Regions from separate parts of the Streptomyces sp. NPDC059166 genome, predicted to be linked through region 1. Evidence: riboswitches for the same ligand, from Rfam matches in the RefSeq annotation. Region 1 holds a riboswitch; each other region holds the start of a gene.
What was found. Region 1 has a riboswitch for cobalamin ahead of ACFXOA_RS27940 (energy-coupling factor ABC transporter permease). Riboswitches for the same ligand answer to the same signal wherever they lie in the genome.
Positions count from the first base shown of each region.

Region 2: it holds a riboswitch for cobalamin, as region 1 does, so the genes downstream of both, ACFXOA_RS21715 (ABC transporter substrate-binding protein) here and ACFXOA_RS27940 (energy-coupling factor ABC transporter permease) in region 1, are expected to answer to the same signal.
Region 3: it holds a riboswitch for cobalamin, as region 1 does, so the genes downstream of both, ACFXOA_RS16470 (ribonucleoside-diphosphate reductase subunit alpha) here and ACFXOA_RS27940 (energy-coupling factor ABC transporter permease) in region 1, are expected to answer to the same signal.
Region 4: it holds a riboswitch for cobalamin, as region 1 does, so the genes downstream of both, ACFXOA_RS14665 (cobalamin biosynthesis protein) here and ACFXOA_RS27940 (energy-coupling factor ABC transporter permease) in region 1, are expected to answer to the same signal.

Region 1 covers NZ_JBHZCI010000047.1:26,391-30,556, forward strand. The annotation lists gene ACFXOA_RS27930 (polysaccharide lyase 8 family protein) at 1-6, shown strand, start outside; gene ACFXOA_RS27935 (beta-galactosidase family protein) at 160-1,935, shown strand; cobalamin riboswitch at 2,200-2,385, shown strand; gene ACFXOA_RS27940 (energy-coupling factor ABC transporter permease) at 2,414-3,124, shown strand; gene ACFXOA_RS27945 (energy-coupling factor ABC transporter substrate-binding protein) at 3,124-3,492, shown strand; gene cbiQ (cobalt ECF transporter T component CbiQ) at 3,499-4,166, shown strand, end outside.
Region 2 covers NZ_JBHZCI010000029.1:9,545-13,710, reverse strand. The annotation lists gene ACFXOA_RS21725 (ABC transporter ATP-binding protein) at 1-159, opposite strand, end outside; gene ACFXOA_RS21720 (FecCD family ABC transporter permease) at 156-1,241, opposite strand; gene ACFXOA_RS21715 (ABC transporter substrate-binding protein) at 1,331-2,362, opposite strand; cobalamin riboswitch at 2,433-2,620, opposite strand; gene ACFXOA_RS21710 (acyl-CoA dehydrogenase) at 2,858-4,166, opposite strand, start outside.
Region 3 covers NZ_JBHZCI010000019.1:35,898-40,063, reverse strand. The annotation lists gene ACFXOA_RS16470 (ribonucleoside-diphosphate reductase subunit alpha) at 1-1,474, opposite strand, end outside; cobalamin riboswitch at 1,608-1,745, opposite strand; gene ACFXOA_RS16465 (GNAT family N-acetyltransferase) at 1,784-2,281, opposite strand; gene mctP (monocarboxylate uptake permease MctP) at 2,394-4,028, opposite strand; gene ACFXOA_RS16455 (DUF3311 domain-containing protein) at 4,025-4,166, opposite strand, start outside.
Region 4 covers NZ_JBHZCI010000016.1:102,607-106,772, reverse strand. The annotation lists gene ACFXOA_RS14675 (anion permease) at 1-1,133, shown strand, start outside; gene ACFXOA_RS14670 (hypothetical protein) at 1,146-1,367, shown strand; cobalamin riboswitch at 1,516-1,645, shown strand; gene ACFXOA_RS14665 (cobalamin biosynthesis protein) at 1,774-2,718, shown strand; gene ACFXOA_RS14660 (cobyric acid synthase) at 2,715-4,166, shown strand, end outside.

The DNA.
Region 1 (4,166 bases):
CTGTAGTGCCGGACATCCTGTCCCCTTGTCGCCTCACGGCCCGCGCCCGGGCCGACGTCCCGCATCCCCGGCACCTGGTGCCGATCCCGCCTGAACCGCACGTCCGCACGTCCGTTCGTCCGACTGACCCTTCACGGGTATGCCCACCGGAGAGCCCTCATGTTCCGTACATCGCCCGAGGGGTTCTCCCTCGACGGCCGTCCGCTGCGCGTCCTGTCCGGCGCGCTGCACTACTTCCGGGTCCTGCCCGAGCAGTGGCCGCACCGGCTGCGGATGCTGCGCGCGCTGGGCCTCAACACCGTGGAGACGTACGTCCCCTGGAATCTCCACGAACCGCGGCCCGGGGAGTACGACTTCGACGGCATCGCCGATCTGGACGGGTTCCTGCGCGCGACACGCGAGGCCGGACTGTACGCCGTCGTCAGGCCGTCGCCCTACATCTGCGCGGAGTGGGAGAACGGCGGACTGCCGTGGTGGCTGCTCTCCGACCCCGCCGTACGGGCGCTGCGGTGCCAGGACCCCGGATATCTGGCCCATGTCGACCGCTGGCTGGACCGGGTCGTCCCGCTCGTGGCGGAACACCAGGTCACCAGGGGCGGGAACGTCCTGATGGCGCAGATCGAGAACGAGTACGGCTCCTACGGCACGGACCGCGGGTACCTGGAGCACCTGGCCGGCGGAATGCGGGCGCGCGGCATCGACGTACCGCTGTTCACCTCCGACGGACCGGACGACTTCTTCCTCACCGGCGGGACGGCTCCCGGACACCTGGCCACGGTGAACTTCGGCAGCCGTGCCGACGAGGCGTTCGCGAGCCTGAAGCGTCTTCGTCCGCTGGACCCGCCCATGTGCATGGAGTTCTGGTGCGGCTGGTTCGACCACTGGGGCACCGGGCACGTCGTACGGGAGCCCGCGGACGCCGCGGCGACACTCGAGGAGATCCTGGAGTCCGGGGCGTCGGTGAACCTCTACATGGCGCACGGCGGGACGAACTTCTCGACGTGGGCGGGGGCCAACTCACGGGATCCGGCCACGGGTGAGGGGTACCTGCCGACGGTGACCTCCTACGACTACGACGCGCCGATCGACGAACGGGGCGGTGTGACGGAGAAGTTCAGCGCGTTCCGTGAGGTACTCGCACGATACGCGGACGGTCCACTGCCCGAACCGGAGTCCCCCGGACCACTGTTGCCACCCGCGTCCCTGGAACTCAAGTCCGCTGTGGCGCTGTTCGACGTCCTGGATGATCTTTCGGGCGATGAGGTGCGCGCCGCCGTGCCGCCTTCCTTCGAGGAACTCGGCATCAGCCACGGGCTGGTGCTCTACTCGTCCGGGATCCCCGGTCCGCGCGGGCCCTACGCGCTCTCGGTCCAGGGGCTCGCCGACCGGGCCCACGTCTTCGTCGACGGCCGGCCCGCGGGCGTGGTGGAGCGCGGCGGCACCGAGTCGGTCGAGGGCGTACGGGTGGACGGCGGACGGGCGCGTGTGGAGCTCCTGGTGGAGTCCATGGGCAGGGTCAACTACGGCGTGGGGCTGGGAGACCGCAAGGGGGTGCGTAACGTCCTGCACACCCAGCAGCTGCTGCACGGCTGGTCCGCGCGCGCGATCGAGCTGGGGCACGGAACCCCCGGAAAGGTGTCCTGGGACACGGCTCCGGAGGATTCGGGTGGTTCCAGGGGTCCGGTGTTCCACCGGGGCTTCCTCGAGGTGGAACAGCCGGGTGACACGTATCTCGCACTGCCCGGCTGGGGCAAGGGGTACGTCTGGGTCAACGGATTCTGCCTGGGCCGCTACTGGCAGGCGCGGGGGCCTCAGCGGACGCTCTACGTCCCGTGGCCGCTGCTGCGCGCGGGGCGCAACGAGTTCGTGGTGCTCGAACTCGACGGACGGGAGCGTCCGGTCGTCGAACTGCGTGAGAGTCCGGACCTGGGCTGAGCGCTCTCACGGCGCACCGTGCGGCCGCCGCCCGGGTGAGCGTCCGGCGCCCGCCCCCGCCCTCGCACCGGCACACTCCGCCGGCGCCGGCGGAGTGTGCGGGTCCAGCCGGGCGGGCGGGGCCGGCGTGCACCGATCCCCTGCGGGGACGCTCCGGTCCGCACCGCGTGGAAGCTGCGCGGGAGCGCGCCCAGGGGCCCCGTGGGGGTACGTGTTCGCAGGTGCGGGCGGGTGGGCCCGCTTGTCATCGCCCCCTCACTGCCACTACTGTCGCCACGCCTTGGTGAACGGGAAATCCGGTGTGATGCCGGTGCGGCCCTCGCCACTGTGATCGGGAAGTCCGGCTCCGGCCCTCGCGGGCAGCCACTGGGTCCTTGTGACCCGGGAAGGCGGAGATCCGGGCGGTGTCACCCGTAAGCCAGGAGACCGGCCAAGGCACTTCAACCATCCACGAGGTGCTGGAGAGGGTCTCTGAGTCATGCACATAGCCGAGGGTTTCCTGCCTCCGGCGCACGCGATCGCCTGGGGTGTCGCGTCCGCGCCGTTCGTCGTCCACGGAGTACGTTCACTCACCCGTGAGGTCCGGGAGAACCCCGAGAGCACACTGCTCCTCGGGGCCTCCGGAGCCTTCACCTTCGTACTGTCCGCGCTGAAGATCCCGTCGGTGACGGGCAGTTGTTCGCATCCCACCGGTACCGGGCTGGGAGCGATCCTCTTCCGTCCACCGATCATGGTGGTCCTGGGGACCATCACCCTGCTGTTCCAGGCCCTGCTGCTGGCCCATGGGGGGCTGACCACGCTGGGCGCCAACGTCTTCTCCATGGCGATCGCCGGCCCCTGGGCGGGTTACGCCGTCTACAGGCTGCTGCGCCGGCTCGGGGTGTCGCTGATGGTCGCGGTCTTCTTCGCCGCGTTCGTCGCCGACCTCTCCACCTACTGCGTCACCAGCGCGCAGCTCGCCCTGGCCTTCCCGGACCCGGGCACCGGGTTCCTCGGAGCGCTCGGGAAGTTCGGTTCCATCTTCGCCGTCACCCAGATCCCGCTCGCGGTGAGCGAAGGCCTTCTGACCGTGCTGGTCATGCGTCTCCTGGTGCAGTCCAGCAGGGGTGATCTGACCCGGCTCGGCGTGCTCCTCAGCGGCGGGGCCCGCACCAGGACGGACGAGAAGAAGACGGAAGCGGTGGCGTGATGAACCGGAACACGAAGATCAACGGCCTGCTGCTCCTGCTCGTGGCCGCCCTGGCGGTCCTGCCCCTGGCACTGGGCTCGGGGGACGGCAAGGAGGAGCCCTTCTCGGGGGCGGACGCCCAGGCCGAGACGGCGATCACCGAGATCGACCCCGGGTACGAGCCCTGGTTCGCCCCGCTGTACGAGCCTCCGTCCGGGGAGATCGAATCGGCGCTGTTCGCCCTGCAGGCCGCTCTGGGCGCCGGGGTGCTCGCCTACTACTTCGGTGTGCGGCGCGGCCGGCGGCAGGGCGAGCGGCTGGCCCTGGCCCGGCGGGACGGCATCGCCGCGACCGGGCAGCCCGGGGAGTCCGCGACGCGGGAGGCCTGAGCCCCTGTGCTGCCGATCGACGCGGCGGCGCACAGCAGTCGCTGGCGCCGCCGCCATCCCGTCGACAAGGCGGTGCTCGGGCTGGGACTCACGGTGCTGGCGATCTCGCTGCCGCCTTGGCCGGGTGCCGCCCTGGTTCTCGTCACCGCGGTCGCGGCACTGCTGGGGCCGGCGGGGGTGAGCCCCCGTCAGCTGTGGCGCGCGTACCGGATCCCGCTGGGGTTCTGCGTGACCGGTGCGGGGACTCTGCTGGTGCAGGTCGCCGGACCCGGAGGGCTCGTCGCCCTTGCTCCGGGCGGGGCGTTCCGGGCCGCCGAGCTGCTGTTGCGGACGTCCGCCGCTTCCCTGGGAGTCCTTCTCCTCGCGTTCACCACACCGATGTCCGACCTGCTGCCGAGGCTGGTACGGGCGGGTGTGCCCGCTGCGGTGGTGGATGTCGCCCTGGTGACCTACCGCATGAGCTTCCTCCTGCTGGACGCGATGCGCAGGGTCCGTGAGGCGCAGGCCGCGCGGCTCGGTCACACCGCGCGGGCAGCGACCTGGAGATCGCTGGGCGGCCTCGGAGCGACCGCGTTCGTCCGGGCCTTCGACCGGGCCGCTCGTCTCCAGTCGGGACTGGCCGGGCGCGGATACGACGGCACCCTGCGCGTCCTGGTGCCCGAGGCCCGCGTCTC
Region 2 (4,166 bases), on a different contig from region 1:
CTTGCCGGAGCCGTTCGGGCCCAGGAGCCCGAGCGTGGTGCCGGGGGCCGGCGCCACGCTGACCCCGTCCAGCAGGAGTCTCCCTCCGGCCTCCCGGCTGACGCTCACGGCACGCAGCCCGTCGCCCGGGCCGCCCGCCCCGGGCGGCGGCGCCTTCATACGCCCCTCCGTGTGCGGTGGAGGATCAGGACGAAGACCGGCACGCCGACGAGCGAGGTGACCACACCGACCGGCACCTCCTGCGGTACGAGGACGGTCCTGGCCAGGGTGTCGGCCCAGACCATGAACACGGCCCCGGAGAGAGCGGTCACCGGCAGCAGCCTGCGGTGCCCGGCACCTGCCAGCGCCCGGGCCGCGTGCGGCAGCACCAGGCCGACGAATCCGATGGCACCGGCGGAGCTGACCAGGGCGGCCGTCAGGAGCGCCGTGGTGCAGAGCAGCACGGTCCTGGTGCGCCCGACCCGCACGCCGAGGGCCGCCGCCGCGTCCTGGCCGAACGCGAAGGCGTCGAGCGTGCGGGCGTGACCGAGACAGACCGCCAGCGCCACCGCCAGCACGGCGGCGCAGATCCTCACGTCGCTCCAGCCCGCGCCGCTCAGGGAGCCGAGCAGCCAGAAGAGCACGCCCCGTGTCTGCTCGGCGTCGGCGGCCGTCATCACGACGAACGAGGTGAGTGCGGAGAAGAGCTGCATGACCGCGACCCCGGAGAGGACGACCCGGTCGGTGGATCCTCCGAGCGTGTGGCTGAGCATCAGGACGAGCGCGAACGCGCCCAGCGCGCCGGCGAAGGCGCCGCCCGGGACGGAGACCGCTCCCCCGCCTGCGCCGAGGACCACCACCACGACGGCCCCGGTCGAGGCTCCCGAGGAGACACCGAGGACGAAGGGGTCGGCGAGCGGGTTGCGCAGCAGGGACTGCATCACCGCGCCGCACACCGCGAGTCCCGCTCCGCACACCGCGGCCAGCAGGGTCCTGGGCATGCGGAGGTTCCATACGATGCCGTCCCGGATCGGGGTCAGTCGTGCGTCGCCGATGCCGAGGTGCGAGGACACCACCGACCAGACGTCCGGGACGGAGATCCGGGCGGGGCCGATGGTGACGGCGACCGCGACGGACAGGACGAGGACGACCGGTCCGGTCGCCCACAGCAGGCCCCGGCGCACCGGGGACGTCGGCGTGTCGGCGGCTGCGCCGGTCGTCCCGTACCCGGGCGGCGCCCCGGTGCGCCTGCCGTGGACCACCCGGCGCACGGGCCCCGCCGGGCCCTCGACCGGACGCGTGCGCACCGGGCGGTCCGGCGCCTGCCCGTCCGGAACGTGTCCGTTCCCGGTCACCTGGCGAGCCCGAACGACCGCAGTCCGGCCGCGACGCGCTCGACACCCTCCACGGTCCGGATCGTCGGGTTCATCGCCTGGCCGCTCAGCAGGACGTACCTCTTGTGGCGGACGGCGTCCATGGTGCGGGTCACGGGATCGTTCTCGAGGAACTCGATCTTCTTCGCGGCGCTCTCGGCGGTCTGCGACCGCCGTGTCAGATCGCCGATCACCAGGACGTCGGGGTTGCGGTCCGCGACCGTCTCCCAGCTGACCTGCGGCCATTCCTCGTGCGTGTCGTGGAGGACGTTCCTCGCGCCGAGTTCCCCGGTGATCACGCCGGGTGCCCCGCAGCATCCGGCCATGTAGGGAGCCTCGGCGTTCGCGAACCAGTAGAGGAGGGTGGTGTCCGACGCCTTGATGCCCGCGGTCGCCTTCGCGATCCGGGCCCGCAGATCCGCCACCAGCTTCTCCCCGCGCTCGGGCACCCCGAACACGGCTGCCAGGTCCCGCACTTCGCCGTAGACCGCGTCCATCGTCAGTGGCTCGGTCCGGGCGCCGTCCCCGCCTCCGCTGTTGTCCTTGCCCGAGCAGTCGGCCGGTGACAGGTACGACGGCACGCCCAGCTCGTCGAACTGTGCGCGGGAGGCCACACCGCCCTTGCCCAGCGTGGACTCGAAGGAAGCGGTGACGAAGTCGGGTTCCTCGTCCAGGACCCGTTCGTAGGAGGGCCGGTTCTCGGCGATCCGGTCCACCGCGGCCTCGTCCTTCTCCAGGCCCTTCATCACCGGATCCGTCCAGGTCGCGGTTCCGGCGATCCGGTCGGCGAGTCCCAGGGACAGCAGGATCTCGGTCGATCCCTGGTCGAGGGAGACCGCGCGGCGTGGCGGCTGGTCGACGGTCACCGTGCGGCCGCAGTTCTCCAGGGTGACGGGGAAGCCCGCGGCGGAGGGCGTGCGCGCGGCACCGTCCGACGCCCCGCCTCCCCCGCCACACGCGGCCAGCAGGGCAAGTCCGGTGATGAGCACGGATGTTCGGCGTACGGTCATGGCTATGTGCGGCACAGGGTCCCTCTGCGTCCGGGGCTCATGCGCGGAGCCCGCTACGGCGTACGCTCCCGGTGAGGAAGCGGGTGCCAGCAGGTCTTCGGACTCGGGGTCGTCCGGACGGAGCGCCTTCCCATTGCACCCGAGAGTGCCCCAGTGGCCTTGGCTCCGCCCGTCCCCCTCACCGCTGCGCGTCAGCTCCGGATTCACACCGGATTCCCTGACTCCCGACGGAGTGTGACTGGCTTCTGCAAGCTATCACGCACCTTGGCACCCGGAATCCAGCCGGTGGGCGGGTGCGCCGGGGCCCCGGGACACCGCACCGGCCCACCTCTCCTCAGCGCGGGAGACGAACCGATTCGCCGTGGCCGCGACCCGGGCGACCACCGCGACGGGCCAGCAGGGACACCGTGCCCCAGTAGGCCAGGAGGACCACGCGCAGCCCGAGGATCTCCAGCCTCTCCCCCGCACACGCCGTCAGTCCGGCGCGCCGGGGGTTCAACGGGCGCTCCCACGCGGCTCGTTCCAGGGTGCCGACGGATCGTCGTAGGCGTCCGCGTAGCCGGGCCCGGCGATCGGCCAGTCGGCGAGCAGTTCCCCGGGCAGAGCAAAGGAGGCCGCCAGTTCGGGGGCGTGGGCGGCTACCGCCGCGATCAGTTCCTCGGCTTCCCCCGGCAACTCGTCCACCTGCCCGGCCGTCAGGAAACCGGCGGCCAGGAGATCGCCGCTGTTGCGGGACACCCACTCGATCGCGAACAGCCGCTCCAGCTCACCGAGCCGGTCCCTGGCGAATCCGTGGGGCAGCGCGGCACGAGCCTCGTCACAGGCCCGGAACGCCTGGTGGTAGGCGTACGCCTCCACACCGCGCACAGCCGCGCCCGAGGCGGCGTTCCACTGCCCCAGGGGGTCGGAGCCGGACGCCCCGAGCGCGCGTTCGCCGGCGCGGGCGAACCAGATGTGCTGGAGGGCCGCGAGCAGTCCGTCCAGGAATGCGGGCTCGGCGAGGGCGCCCGGCCGGGCGGGGACCGGATCGCGGGGGCCGCCCGGCTCCGGGGCCAGGAGCATGTCGGCGGCGGCCTTCGCGTACAGGGCGATGTTGTCGCCCTCCGCGGTGATGGCTCCCTCCACCCCGGTGACGAGTTCGGTCATGCCGTTGTTCTCCAGCAGCGCCTGCGCCCCGCAGCGTTCGCGGCTCTCGACGATGACCTCGCGCGCCCGCCAGGTGATCCACGCCTTCGCCACGTCGACGAGCCGCCCCGCCTCCGTCCGGCCGTCCTCGTCCGTACAGGAGTCCCAGCGCTCCATCGCCGTCCGGGAGAGCAGGGTCATGGCGAAGACCGTGGCCATGGCCGACGCGAGCGGACCGTGGTGGGTACGGTGCGTGTTCACCGGAACCGGGGGCATGCCACGGCTGCCGGAGATCATCCGGTGGCCGCCGTACCGTACGGCGACGGCCAGTGCGGCCCGGGCCGAGCCCGCCGCGCAGGCGCTCATGGCGATCCGCCCCGGTGTGACCCGGCCGATCGAGGCGAGGAAGCGCCGCCTCCGGTCGCCCGGACCGGTACGGAAGTCCCCCTGTCCCGCTGCCTCCTCACCGGACTCCAGGAGGGCGTCGCGGGGCACGAACAGCCGGTCGAACGAGGTCAGGCAGTGGTCCACGGGACTGCCCATACGGGCAGGCAGCCGCCGTACCCGGACCCCGGGGAGCGCCTGTACCCCGTCGTTGAGCGGCACCAGGAAGAGGCGTACCCCGTGATCCGCTCCGTCGGCGACCAGCCGCGCGGCGACCAGCCCGGACTTGGCGCCG
Region 3 (4,166 bases), on a different contig from region 1:
CGACCCGGTCGAGGAAGGTCACCGCGGTGCGGACGGTGGCGTCCAGCCGCTCCCAGTCGACGGAGCCGTCGGCGACGAAGGCGCCCAGGTTGACCGAACCCAGGTTGCAGACCGCGGTCTCGCCGTCGTCGGTGACCTCGAGGATCTCGGTGCACAGGTTCGAGGAGTGCACGACCCGGCCGGGCTCGGCCGTCTGGTTCGCGGTCCGGTTGGAGGCGTCCTTGAACGTCATCCAGCCCTGGCCGGTCTGCGCGAGGGTCCGCATCATCCGGCCGTACAGCTCGCGCGCCGGCAGAGTCCTGCGGGCCAGGCCCTTCGCCTCCGCGGCGCGGTAGGCCGCGTCGAACTCCTCGCCCCACAGGTCGACCAGCTCGGGGACGTCGGCCGGGGAGAACAGCGACCACGTCCCGTCCGCGTCGACCCGGCGCATGAACTCGTCCGGGATCCAGTGCGCCAGGTTCAGGTTGTGCGTACGGCGCTGATCCTCACCCGTGTTGTCGCGGAGCTCCAGGAACTCCTCGATGTCCGCGTGCCAGGTCTCCAGGTAGACCGCCGCGGCGCCCTTGCGGCGACCGCCCTGGTTCACCGCCGCCACCGAGGCGTCCAGCGTCTTCAGGAACGGGACGATCCCGTTGGAGTGCCCGTTGGTGCCCCGGATCAGCGAACCCCGTGCCCGGATGCGGGAGTACGACAGGCCGATGCCGCCCGCGTGCTTGGAGAGCCGTGCCACCTGGTGGTAGCGGTCGTAGATGGAGTCCAGCTCGTCCTTGGGCGAGTCCAGGAGATAGCAGGACGACATCTGCGGGTGGCGGGTGCCGGAGTTGAAGAGCGTGGGGGAGGAGGGCAGGTAGTCGAGCCGGTTCATCAGGCCGTACAGCGCGGCCACCTCGCCCAGGGCGCGCTCGGAGTCGTCCTCGGCGAGCCCGGCGGCCACCCGCAGCATGAAGTGCTGCGGGGTCTCGACGACCTCCCGGGTGATCGGGTGGCGCAGCAGGTACCGGCTGTACAGCGTCCGCAGCCCGAAGTAGCCGAAGCGGTCGTCGGCGCCGTCGGCGAGCGCCCCGTCCACGAGGGCGTCGAGGGCGTCGGCGTGCAGCGAGACGAACCCGGCCGTGCGGTCCGCGATCAGGCCCTCACGGTGGCCGACGGCGACCGAGGCCGAGAAGGAGTCCGCGCCCTGGCCGGCCGCCTCGTCCGTGATGGCCAGGGTCAGGAGCCGTGCCGCCAGCCGGGAGTAGGCAGGGTCCTCCGAGATCAGACCGGCGGCGGCCTCGGTCGCCAGCCCGCGCAGCTCCGCCTCGTCCGCCCGGGCGCTCCGGCCGCGCAGCGCGGCGGCGGCGACCCGTCCGGGGTCGGTGTCGGGCAGGTCGGCGGTGAGGGCGGTCAGGGTCCGCAGGAGAGCGGTCCCGGGCGCGTCGGTCGTGAGGCCTTCGGATTCCGCTGCTGAAACCGGATCGGCTGGCGCGATGGTCACTGGGGCTTTCCCTCGCTCGGCTCGGGGCCTGCGGGAGCGGGGCAGCCGGGCACGGCGAGGCCCGGAGGGCAGCGCGGCGCGCGGCGTCCACCGGCCTTCCGCGAGGCCCGGACGTCTCGGCGCCCGGTTCGGTCGAGCCGGGCGCGCTGTCGACAGGTCCTCGGACTTCACGGGTGTGCGCAGGCACACCGGTCACACCGTTGCGGGACAGTTCCGGACTCACACCGGATTCCCCTGCGACGACAGCGAGGTCGAGCATACATGTGGGGGCTGCCGGTTGGAGCGGCCCCCACATGTTGTGTCGTGCGATCAGAGATCGAGCCGGTACGTGAGGAGTGGGCGGCCCGGAAGCGGGTTCCAGTCCCGGTCGGGAGTCCGTACGAAACCGAGGCGGCCGTAGAGGCGATGGGCCCCGAGCATGGCCGGATGCGTCGACAGGACGATCCTCGACAGCCCGGCGGTACGTGCCCGTTCGACGCACGCCCGTACGAGCGCCTCGCCGGTGCCCCGCCCGCGGGCCCGGGCGGCCACGGCCAGCATCCGGAACTCGGCCTCGCCGGGCCGGGCGATGTCCGCCCACGGGCTGCCGGGCGGGACGTAGGTGACGCCTCCCAGCAGCCGCCCGCGGGCATCGGACGCGACGAGCACCTCGGCCTCGGCGGCCCGCCGGCCGATCGCCCGGAGCTGCTCCAGGTAGGGGTCCTCGTCACCGAAGTCCAGAAGTGCGTCGCCGAGATAGGCCTGGGCCGTGATCTCGCCCAGCTCCTCGTACTGAGAGGGCCCGACCGGCCCGATCGACACGTCCATGGGAGCAGTCTCGCGCGTCATGGCGGATCTGCGCCCGGGTTCGCGGGGCGGGCCGCACATGAGGCGGCCCCGGCGGGAACTCGCTCCCGCCGGGGCCGCCTCGGGGCCGGGGTCAGTGACCGCCGGGGGCGCCCGCCGTGGCCGGCGGGAGCTCCGCCTTGACGCCGGGGTCGCCGATGTCCGCCGTGTAGTCGGACGGCGAGGTCTCGTCCACACCGGCCGGGGCCTTCATCGCGTTGAGCACGAAGGTCAGCACGACCACCACGACGACGTTCAGCACGAACGCGGTGAGACCGATGTAGCCGATCTCGCCGATGCCGGGTATCTCCTTCGAGGAACCGCCGAAGTGCTTCTGCGTCGGGCTGGCGACCCCGTACGCGGCCGCCGTGCCGTAGATCATGCCGACCGCCCAGCCGGCGATCAGGGCCCAGCGGTGGAACCAGCGGGTGAACAGGCCGCCCACCAGGGCCGGCATGGTCTGGAGGATCCAGATCCCGCCGAGCAGCTGGAAGTTGATCGCCACCGTCTTGTCCATGGTGAGGACGAAGACGAGCGCACCCACCTTGACCAGGAGCGAGACCAGCTTGGAGATCTTGGTCTCCTGCTCGGGCGTCGCGTCCGGCTTGAGGAAGTCCTTGTAGATGTTGCGGGTGAAGAGGTTCGCCGCGGCGATCGACATGATCGCGGCCGGGACCAGCGCGCCGATCCCGATCGCGGCGAACGCCACGCCCGCGAACCAGTCCGGGAACATGTTCTCGAAGAGCTGCGGAATCGCGAGCTGGCCGTTGTCCACCTTGATCCCGGCGGCGATCGCCATGAAACCGAGCAGCGCCAGCAGACCCAGCATCAGCGAGTACAGCGGCAGGATGGTGGTGTTGCGCCGGATCACCTCACGGCTGCGGCTGGAGAGCGTCGCCGTGATCGAGTGCGGGTACATGAAGAGCGCCAGCGCCGAGCCCAGCGCCAGGGTGGCGTAGCCCCACTGGCCCATCTCCCCGGGCACCAGTCCGGCGACGGGCTTGCCCGCGGCCTCGTTCTTCGCCGAGAACGCCTCGCCGGCCTTGGCGAAGATGTCGTCGAAGCCACCGAGCTTGATCGGGATGTAGATGATCGCCACCGCGATGACCAGGTAGATCAGGCCGTCCTTGACGAACGCGATGAGCGCGGGCGCGCGCAGCCCCGACGAGTACGTGTACGCGGCGAGTACGGCGAACGCGATCAGCAGCGGCAGGTCCTTGACGAACCAGTGCGTGGTCTCGCCACCGCCGACGCCCATCACGTCCAGTACGGCCTGGATGCCGACCAGCTGGAGCGCGATGTACGGCATCGTGGCGAGGATCCCGGTCAGCGCCACCGCCAGCGAGAGCCCCTTGGACCCGAAGCGGCCGCGGACGAAGTCCGAGGTGGTGACGTAGCCGTGCTTGTGCGAGACGGACCACAGGCGCGGCAGGAAGGTGAAGATGAGGGGGTAGACCAGGATGGTGTACGGGACGGCGAAGAAGCCGGACGCCCCCGCAGCGTAGATCGCCGCGGGTACCGCGACGAAGGTGTACGCCGTGTAGAGGTCACCGCCGAGCAGGAACCAGGTGACCCAGGTGCCGAACGACCTTCCGCCCAGGCCCCATTCGTCGAGGCTGGCCTCGTTCTCGGCCTTGCGCCAGCGCGCGGCCATGAACCCGATGACCGTGACGGCCAGGAAGAAGAAGATGAAGACGGCGAGCGCGACGCCGTTCACGCCGTCCTTCATGCCGACGCACCCCCCTTGCGGGCGCGCTGGTCACGCTGCCACAGCTTGTACGCGATCATCGTGAGCGAGGTCGACAGGAGGACCCACAGCATCTGGTACCAGTAGAAGAACGGGATGCCGATGAAGGTCGGGTCGACC
Region 4 (4,166 bases), on a different contig from region 1:
TCAAGCCCAAGACGGCGGTCGCCATGTCCGCCGTGCTCAACCTCGTCGGCGCGTTCCTGTCGGTGGAGGTCGCCAAGACGATCTCCGGCGGGATCATCAACGAGGACGGCCTCAGAACCGAGGTCATCTTCGCCGCGCTCGTCGGGGCGATCCTGTGGAATCTGCTGACCTGGCTGGTCGGCCTGCCCTCGAGTTCCTCCCACGCCCTCTTCGGCGGCCTCATCGGCGCGGCGGTCATGTCGGCCGGCTGGTCCTCGATCAACGGCGGCACGGTCGTGACGAAGGTCCTGCTGCCGGCGATCGCCGCTCCCGTGGTCGCGGGTCTCGCCGCCCTGCTGGCGACGAAGCTGACGTACCGCCTCAACCGGAAGATCACCGACGAGGCACAGCTGAAGTCGACCGCCAAGGGCTACCGGGCCGGCCAGATCGCCTCCGCCGGTCTCGTCTCGCTCGCGCACGGCACCAACGACGCGCAGAAGACGATGGGCATCATCACCCTGGCCCTGGTCACCGGGGGTGTCCTCTCCCCCGGCTCCAACCCGCCGGTCTGGGTCATCGCCTCCGCCGGTGTCGCGATCGCGCTGGGCACCTACCTCGGCGGCTGGCGCATCATCCGCACCATGGGCAGCGGCCTCACCGATCTCCGTCCCCCGCAGGGCTTCGCGGCCCAGACGAGCGCGGCGACGGTCATCCTGGCCTCCTCGCACCTCGGCTTCTCGCTGTCCACCACGCAGTCCTGCTCCGGCGCCGTGATGGGCGCCGGTCTCGGACGCAAGGGGGGCGTGGTCCGCTGGTCCACCGCCACCCGGATGTTCGTCGCCTGGGGTCTGACGCTGCCTGCGGCGGGCCTGGTCGGCGCCGGCGCCGAGTTCCTGACCAAGCAGGGGGCCTGGGGCGTCGCGGTGGTCGCCGTGCTGCTCGTCGCGGGTTCCGGTGCCATCTGGATGCTGTCGCGCCGCAAGCCTGTCGACCACACCAACGTCAACGCGACCGAGGCGGAGCCGGCGGGCGTGATCACGACCGCCATCGCGGCCGTCACCCCGCCGCCCGTCGGTGTGGCCCCCTCGGAACTCAAGACCACCATTCCCGCTCCGGAGACCCAGGCCGACCCGGCCCGGCCGGCCACGGTGTAAGGACGGAACCGCATGAACATCGACTGGGCGGCACTCGCCTCCGTCTTCGGCGTCAGCCTCGTGGTCACCGTGGCGCTGGTCGGCCTCTTCACTCTCGGCATCACCGGCCTCGCCAAGCTGGTCCCGTCGGCACAGGGCGGTGGTGGCGGCGTCCTCGCACGCACCGGCGCGTACGCCTGCTTCGCGCTGTGCGCGGGGGCGGTCGCCTACGGGATCCATCTGATCGTGGCCTGACGGCCTCACCCGACGCACCGGGCCGGGACACACTTCGGGGGTCCCGGCCCGGTGTGCGTCCGCGCACACCGAACCCTCGCAGGTCAATGGCAGGTTGACGGGTATTCGCGGCGCGTGGTGGACTGCCGGAGCCATTCACGGCGACAGGAGAGGAAGCCGGTGCGAATCCGGCGCGGTCCCGCCACTGTCACCGGGGAGCAGCCTCCACACGGAAGTCACGGCCCGCACACGCGGACTGGAAGGCCGGAGGAACTGCGGATCCGGGAGCCAGGAGACTCTCGTCGCCGGTCACGTCGAACCAGGGCGCGGACCCTGAGTGAGGACATACGCCATGCCTGGCTGCCCTGCGTCGGTCGCCGTACCACCTGTCCCCCGGCCCCTCCGAGGCACGAGCGCGGGCTGAGCGGTGAGAGCCGACCGCGTCTTCGCGTACGGCGCCGCCGCCGGTCTGATCGGCGACCTGCTGCTGGGGGACCCCCGGCGGGGACACCCGGTCGCCGGTTTCGGGCGCGCCGCGGCGCGCGCCGAGAGCCTGCTGTGGCGTGACCACCGCGGCTGGGGCGCCCTGCACACGCTCGTCTGCGCGGGCGGCGCCGCGGGCACGGCCGCGCTGGCGGCCCGTGCCGTGCGCGACCGCCCCGTCCTGGCCGTCGCGCTGACCGCGGCCGCGACCTGGTCCGTCGTCGGGGGTACCTCGCTGGCCCGTGAGGCCCGTGCCGTCGGCGGCGCGCTGGCCGCGGGTGACATCGAGGCCGCCCGGGAGCGGCTGCCCCATCTGTGCGGCCGTGATCCGCAGGCGCTCGACGGTCCGGGGATCGCCCGCGCCGTGGTGGAGTCGGTCGCCGAGAACACCTCCGACGCCGTGGTGGGGGCGCTGGTGTGGGGTGCGATCGGCGGGGTGCCCGGACTCGTCGGTTTCCGGGCCGTGAACACCCTGGACGCGATGGTGGGGCACAGGTCGCCCCGTTACCTGCGCTACGGCTGGGCGTCGGCCCGGCTGGACGATCTCGCCGGCTGGCCGGGCGCCCGGCTGACCGCCGTCCTGGCGGTGGCGGCCGGCGGGCGCCCGCGCGAGGCGGTACGGGTCTGGCGCTCGGACGCGCCGAGGCATCCCAGCCCCAACGCGGGCCCGGTGGAGGCCTCGTTCGCGGGGGCGCTGGGTGTACGCCTCGGCGGGACCCTCGCCTACGGCGGGCGGGTCGAGCACCGGCCGGTGCTCGGCGGGGACACGGGCCGGGAGGTGCGCGTCACCGACATCGAACGCGCGGTGCGGCTGTCGCGCCGTGTGAGTGTGCTGGCCCTCGCGGTGTGCGCGGCGGGCCGGATCGCCATGGGACGGAGAGCGGGATGAGCGGCGGGCTGCTGGTCGCCGGGACCACGTCGGACGCGGGCAAGAGCGTCGTCACGGCCGGCATCTGCCGGTGGCTGGTGCGCCGGGGGGTGAAGGTCGCACCGTTCAAGGCGCAGAACATGTCGCTGAACTCCTTCGTCACCCGGGAGGGTGCGGAGATAGGCCGCGCCCAGGCGATGCAGGCACAGGCCGCCCGCGTCGAGCCGACGGCCCTGATGAACCCGGTGCTGCTGAAGCCGGGCGGCGACCGCTCCAGCCAGGTCGTCCTGATGGGGAAGCCGGTCGGCGAGATGAGTGCCCGCGGATACCACGGGGGACGGCAGGAGTCGCTGCTGGGCACGGTCGTGGACTGCCTGGAGCAGCTGCGGAGCACGTACGACGCGGTGATCTGCGAGGGCGCGGGCAGCCCGGCGGAGATCAATCTGCGGCGCACGGACATCGTGAACATGGGCATCGCCAGGGCCGCGGGCTTCCCCGCCCTGGTGGTCGGGGACATCGACCGGGGCGGGGTGTTCGCCTCGTTCTTCGGCACGACGGCCCTTCTCGCCCCCGAGGACCAGGCGCTGATCGCCGGATACCTCGTCAACAAGTTCCGCGGTGACGTCTCGCTGCTGGAACCCGGCCTCGACATGCTGCTCGGGCTGACCGGCCGGCCGGTGTACGGGGTCCTGCCGTACGCGCACGGGCTCGGCATCGACGAGGAGGACGGGCTGCGGGTCTCGATGCGCGGAACCGTACGGGAGTCGGTGGTGGCTCCCCCGCACGGCGAGGACGTGCTGCGGGTCGCCGTGTGCGCGGTGCCGCTGATGTCGAACTTCACCGATGTGGACGCGCTGGCCGCCGAGCCGGGTGTGGTGGTGCGGTTCGTGGACCGGGCGGAGGAGCTCGTCGACGCGGACCTGGTGATCGTGCCGGGGACGCGGGGCACCGTGAAGGCGCTGGCGTGGCTGCGGGAGCGCGGCCTCGCCGACGCTCTGCTGCGCCGGGCCGCCGAGGGGCGGCCCGTGCTGGGGATCTGCGGCGGGTTCCAGGCGCTGGGCCGGTGGATCGAGGACGACGTGGAGTCACGGGCCGGTCTGGTCGAAGGGCTCGGGCTGCTTCCGGTGCGGGTCCGCTTCGGCCGCGAGAAGGTCCTGGCGCGCCCGGCCGGTACGGCACTGGGGGAACCGGTGGAGGGGTACGAGATCCACCACGGGGTCGCCGAGGTGGACGGCGGCGAGCCGTTCCTCGACGGCTGCCGGGTGGGCGAGGTCTGGGGGACGCACTGGCACGGGTCGCTGGAGAGCGACGCGTTCCGGCGGGCGTTCCTGGGCGAGGTCGCCCGGGCCGCGGGGCGGCGGTTCGTCCCCGCGCCCGACACGAGCTTCGGGGCGCTGCGGGAGCAGCAGCTCGACAGGCTGGGCGATCTGGTCGAGGAGCACGCGGACACCGACGCGCTGTGGCGGCTG